Regions from separate parts of the Paenibacillus sp. MER TA 81-3 genome, predicted to be linked through region 2. Evidence: riboswitches for the same ligand, from Rfam matches in the RefSeq annotation. Region 2 holds a riboswitch; the other holds the start of a gene.

Region 1 (3,094 bases), on a different contig from region 2:
AAATACGGCAGCAAGCCCGTTATCCTGCTCGGCAGCTCCTTTGCGCTGGTCACTTATTTGACCTACAGCGTCAGCGGGTCATTGACCATATTTTTCCTTGTGCAGCCGTTGTACTCGTTCTTCGTGTCCGTGCTGTATGGCGTTGGCATGGGCTATGTGCAGCGCATGTTCATCCACAAGGCGGGCTTCGGCGCCAGTCTGTACGTATTCATTTCCCAGACGGCTTCTCTCATCGGCTACTTCCTGCCGTTGTTAATTGAAGGGGTAACGCCGCGCATCTTCTGGATTCCTGCGGCCTTGATTGTCGCTTCGATTGGGCTAATGACGAAGGTATTGTATACCGATCGGCATCAGCGGCAGCAAGCTATCTCTTCATAATGTGTCCATACCGCGCGTAAGCCGACGATTCCACCGGGAACCGTCGGCCTTTTTCATACTGACGTTGTACATATTCCCTATCCTGCGATTCGTTGACGGACTGTATGCATCGTCGACTCTTTCAACTGCCCGCTCTCCAGCAGCAGTTGAGAGGATCGCTCTGCGTACTCTCCCTTTCGTTCCGCATCCTTCACCGAGGCAAGGTTAATCTCAATTGTCAAATAGGCGGATTGGGCCGCCGCCTCGAACAATATCGCCCCAATGCCCAAATCAGAAATGACGTTCTTGTTAGACGTCTCCGCGATTGCGGCTGCAATGCGCATCCCGTCTCTGCATACCCGGAGCAGCCGGAGCGGAACTTCGATGGCCGCATAGGTCGCTTCGCGCAGCGCTTGTCTGCGGTTCGCCTGCTCTTCCTCGGTCCCCTTGGGCAGCCGTAGCGCCTCCATGTACTGCCCGAAAGTGCGAATGTCGTCGGCAAGCAGCTCCTCGCATAGCGCAGACAGACTGTTCATCTCGTTCAGCGTAAGCTCAATTTGTTCCCGAATGCCTGCGAATTTCTCGCCCTGCGACAGATTGCCCACCATCGAGGTCATCGCTGCGCCGAGCGCCGCTACGAGCGCGGCCACGCTTCCTCCACCCGGTGTCGGATCGGCGCTGCCCGCCCGCTCCAGAAAGCTCCGTATCGAACTGTCCCACGTTATGGCCTGATTCATTGCTTCGCCGCCTTCTGCTTCATCTTCGCATAATAAGCGGAGGCGAGATCCCCCTCGACGAGAATCGTGGCAATGCAAGGAAGATGTCCCTGTGACGCGTACTCCTCCACTCTCTTCCGGATATCGTTGTACACGGCATCCGCGGCTTCTTTTGCTTTCATGACCATTCCCATCGTATAACCTCCTGTGGCATAGCGATTGCAATAATGTGAAATGTGAAAAACAAAAAAAGCATTTGCCGAAGCTCAACAAGCGAGTCTTCAACAAACACTTTTACCCAGGCGAACGGTACATTCCGACTGTATGCTCCCTTGTGGTTGCTCCCACTATTTTCGCCAGTTACATACAGCATTCAATTTCTTTTATCCTACCAAATCGGAATAAAAAAGAAAACCTTTTTTGCTTTTACAAAATAAATTCCTGCGCCCCGTCACATCTAACCTGTCGTGAATACCATGGAACAGCGAAGCACATTCATCTAGAAGAGGGTGTTATCGAATGCCTATTGTAGGTCAGGCTATAATAGTTAGTAGCAGTAACGTATATGTTGCGAATGACCGGGATACAGCCATTGCTTTGGCCGTAAGCGGAGCGCCAGGCAATAAAGCCACGGTTATCCCCCGCTATACTCTTTGGCCCCAATTAATTAAATATTCGAATGACAACGGGCCTTTCCCCACTATAAATTCCCGATACATTTGGGATTCAACTACATCCGATGGTCAAAGCAGAGGATTTGCCGCAAGAAGCGGCGGCATCGGCAACCCTAATCCGCTCACAATTAACGTAAATTTATGCGTCTTTTCCGACAATGCCCATGTGGCCCGGGTTGATGTTTATAATTTTAGTCCACCGACCCCTGTGTTGGTGCAGACGTTAACTCCTCCAGTGCTCTTGGATGGAAATATGGATCCTATTGTCGGCCTAAGCGAAACGCCGCCTTACAATTGGCAAGGCATAAGAGTGTACAAAAACAGCAGCAGCAATCCGCTTCCTCCCGGAGCGATATATGTCGTGGTAGTATCGTTTACAGCGGTCAATTATATTCTTAATCCGCTTGGAAGTGAAAATCCTGCAGGATTATCGTTCATCGCCAATGTCGATTTCATTTCATGATCAGCTATCTTTCCCTTCATTCCACTGCGAATGAACATGGCTGGTAGGACAACACAATACCTACCGTATCGCGGGGAGATGCCTTGTAACGCTCGTAGGCTGCAGCGGCTTCAGCCACTGGCATTTCGGCTGAGATGAGCGGCGCGACCTGGATTCGCTTCTCGGCGAGCAGGCGCACATATTCGCCCACATTCCTGCCTTCGGTCCAGCGCACATACCCTTTCGGGTAATCGATGCCGTCTACTTCATACTCGCGCTTGTATCTGCCCGGTCCGCCGGCGCGGGAGATTAAGATTTGCGCTTCCTTGGAGAACATCAGCTCCCGGTTGAATTCCATTTCCAAGTCTCCGACAATGACCACTTTGCCGCGATCCCGAATCCAAGTGAGCGCCTGATCGATCATCCCCGCCGCATTCCGTCCTGTACACAAGAAGACGGTATCCACCCCTTCTCCGCCGGTGGCGTCTTGAATGGCAGCATCGATCCCTTCCAGCGTCGAATGCACGTCGTCGACTCCACATTCGCGCAACACCTCGCAGCGTTCGGGCAGCAGATCATAGCCTAACATATGATAGGACGCAGCGTTCCCAATTTGACACATCATCTGTCCCAATATGCCCAGTCCGACTACGACCGCCTGCTCGCCGAACTGGAGATTGGCCTGCCGCAGCGCGTGAATCGCAATCGCGCCCAGGCCAGCAAAGGCAGCCTCCCGAATATCCATTCCATCGGGAATGGGCGCGAGCAAATGCTTCGGCACCGCCAACAAGCCGGCATGCCGCACGAACGGAGCGCCGTAGCACGCGACGCACTGTCCCGCCTGCACATGAGTGACGCCCGCTCCCACTTCCCGCACAATGCCGGCGGCACTGTAGCCCAGCGGG
Region 2 (3,094 bases):
ATGGATTACGATTCTCGCTATGGCCCTGGCTCTTGGCTCGGACGCCTTTTCCCTATGTCTTGGCATCGGAATGAGAGGGGTACGGCGGATGGATGCCTTTCGCATCAGCGTCGTCATCGCGCTCTTTCATGTACTGATGCCGCTGATGGGCGTCATAACGGGCATATATATGAGCATTGTGCTCGGGAAGGTGACGGCGATGGCTGCCGGCGCTCTTCTCGTAATGCTCGGCGGACATATGATTTACAGCTCGTTCAAAGGGGGAGCATCTCACTTTATCGACACGGCTTCGTTCTGGGGTACAATTTTGTTTGCGCTGAGCGTCAGTGTCGATTCGTTCTCTGTCGGAGTAACGCTTGGCATGTTCCGTTCTGATTTGCTGATTACGCTCGCTGCATTTGGTCTGTTCGGCGGTGCGATGTCCATTCTCGGGCTGCTGCTTGGACATCATGCGGGACAGCGGCTCGGTGAGTACGGCGAAGCGGTGGGCGGTGCTGTATTACTCGTATTCGGCATCTTGTTTTTGATCCCTTCTTGACTTAGGGTACAATAGATAGAGGAGAACTTCACGAGAGGGGGAATGTGATTATGAAACGCATTTTGTTTGTGTGCACAGGCAACACTTGCCGCAGTCCTATGGCAGAAGCGATGCTGAGACATTTGGCAGAGGATAGGTCTTTGGACCTAGATGTGAAGTCGGCCGGCGTAGCGGCGTGGGATGGCACTCCTATTTCGGAGCATGCGGCTGAAGCGCTTGCCGAACAGCAAATTACGAGCCATCGGACGTTTCGGTCCACTGCCCTGAACGAAGAAGGGATACAGTGGGCGGATATTATTTTGACGTTAACCTTTGGTCATAAGCAGCATGTGCTGCAGCGCTTTCCTCATGCAGCGGACAAGACGTTCGCGCTGAAAGAGTATGTAGAGCAGGACGGGGCGGTGGTGGATGAGCGGGAACAACTGCTTGCTCTGGCGGCGGAACTGCAGTTGAAGCTGGCGCTGGGTGAAGAGCCGACTGAAGAAGAACGGAAGCAGCTCTTTGAACTGCAGCGGCGCGCACCGAGCATGGATGTGGCGGATCCATTCGGAGGCACGTTAGAGCAGTACCGAATGACGGCTGCGGAAATCCGCGAGGCGCTTCATCTGCTGCTGGACAAGCTGGACAAATAGGGATTGCATTTCATTTCCGTATCCTTTATTATCAGGGATAGAAAATGCAGGTTCGATGTAACTGGCGACGAAAGTGGGTAACCACGGTGGAGCATCGAATAATACGGCCGGTCGCCTGGGCGAAAGAGCAGTGTATGGTAATTGCCATGCTATGCTCTTTTTTTCATGTTATATTATGCTATATATGGTATAGATGGTGCTGAGTTGTTATGGATGTGATTTCTTGGATATTGCATCGGGGCGAGCATCCTGCATTCGTATGAGGCGCTTGTCTCAGGGGATGGTAAGAGAGAGGGAAGAAAATGCAATTTGTTTGCTCCAACTTCCCGGAAATTCGTTATAATAGAGCCATGGCTTGTCTCATGAACAACGTTGGATGCGCCTTAATGAAAGACGACGGATGGAGGGAATAACAATGAAAATTGCCGTAGGCGCAGATCATGCCGGTGTGCGGTTGAAAGATGGAATTATTTCAGTCATTAAGGACATGGGTCATGATGTTGTTGACTTGGGCTGCAATTGTACGGAATCGGTAGACTATCCAGATTACGCGGTGCCGGTTGCAGAGATGGTTGCTTCCGGGGAAGCAGACCGGGGCGTGCTCATTTGCGGCACAGGCATCGGCATGTCCATCGCCGCGAACAAAGTGCCGGGTGTGCGTTGCGCGCTCGTTCACGATCTGTTCTCTGCGAAAGCGACCCGCGAACATAACGATACGAACGTACTGGCCATGGGTGAGCGTGTCATCGGGCCTGGGCTTGCTGAGGAAATTGTGCGCGTCTGGCTGAGCACGGAATTCAGCCGAGGCGAACGTCATGTAGGGCGTCTGGGCAAAGTAACCGATGTGGAGCATAAATATCACCCTGCACCGTAATGAAGCGGAGGTGGAGTTATTATGAGTAGTAACACTCGCGAGCAGGCAGGAGCGGCTGCACGTGCCCTCGTGCAAGCGGCGGACTTGAAGCCCGGGCAGCTGGTTGTTATCGGGTGCAGCACGAGTGAGGTAGCCGGGGCGCGGATAGGAACGTCGGGCACGCTTGATGTAGCCCAGGAGATTTTTGCCGGGCTGGATGTGCTGCATACGGAATTCGGGCTCTACACGGCATTTCAATGCTGTGAGCACCTTAATCGCGCGCTCGTCGTAGAACGGCACACGCTCGAACGGTTCGGGCTTGAGGAAGTTGCTGCAGTACCTGTTCCGACAGCGGGCGGATCAATGGCTGCCTATGCGTATCGTCGATTATCCGCTGCTTGCTTGGCGGAGACAATCGCAGCTGATGCCGGAATCGACATCGGCGAGACGCTCATCGGCATGCACATACGCCGGGTTGCCGTGCCGCTCCGAACTGAGGTACGCACTATCGGCAAGGCAAGAGTCAATATGGCGGCAACGCGGCCGAAGCTTATCGGCGGGGAAAGAGCCGTCTATCGACTGCCGGATATCGCAGGTACAGATTCCTGTGAGTAAGATGAGGAGTAAGAAGGCTGCCGGATGACGATAACACATGGAACCTTAACGCAGAATGCGTTGTCATACATTGCAATAAGGTAATTTAACAATGGGAGGGTTATGGTAATGGTAGATCATTTAAGACAATCCGATCCGGACGTATTGAAAGCAATGGATCTGGAACTGCAGCGTCAGCGCAACAACATTGAACTTATCGCTTCGGAGAACATCGTAAGCGAAGCGGTGATGGAAGCGATGGGTACGGTGCTCACGAACAAATATGCGGAAGGCTATCCGGGCAGACGCTACTACGGCGGATGCGAGCATGTCGACATCGTCGAGAACATCGCGCGGGATCGTGCGAAGGAACTGTTCGGAGCGGAGCATGTTAATGTGCAGCCGCACTCCGGAGCGCAAGCGAACATGGCTGTATATTTGGCAGCATTGAAGCCGGGAGATACGGTACTCGGGATG

Evidence for each region. Region 2 has a riboswitch for ZMP and ZTP ahead of rpiB (ribose 5-phosphate isomerase B). Riboswitches for the same ligand answer to the same signal wherever they lie in the genome.
Region 1: it holds a riboswitch for ZMP and ZTP, as region 2 does, so the genes downstream of both, M3650_RS07745 (tetrahydrofolate dehydrogenase/cyclohydrolase catalytic domain-containing protein) here and rpiB (ribose 5-phosphate isomerase B) in region 2, are expected to answer to the same signal.

What each region holds. Positions count from the first base shown of each region.
Region 1 is NZ_JAMAWB010000004.1:346,179-349,272, reverse strand. Features, by position in the region: gene M3650_RS07755 (MFS transporter) at 1-378, shown strand, start outside; gene M3650_RS07750 (cyclodeaminase/cyclohydrolase family protein) at 456-1,094, opposite strand; gene M3650_RS07745 (tetrahydrofolate dehydrogenase/cyclohydrolase catalytic domain-containing protein) at 1,091-1,267, opposite strand; ZMP/ZTP riboswitch at 1,363-1,447, opposite strand; gene M3650_RS07740 (hypothetical protein) at 1,593-2,210, shown strand; gene M3650_RS07735 (zinc-dependent alcohol dehydrogenase) at 2,227-3,094, opposite strand, start outside.
Region 2 is NZ_JAMAWB010000005.1:128,686-131,779, forward strand. Features, by position in the region: gene M3650_RS08585 (manganese efflux pump MntP) at 1-538, shown strand, start outside; gene M3650_RS08590 (low molecular weight protein arginine phosphatase) at 589-1,170, shown strand; ZMP/ZTP riboswitch at 1,218-1,298, shown strand; gene rpiB (ribose 5-phosphate isomerase B) at 1,586-2,044, shown strand; gene M3650_RS08600 (TIGR01440 family protein) at 2,066-2,638, shown strand; gene M3650_RS08605 (serine hydroxymethyltransferase) at 2,747-3,094, shown strand, end outside.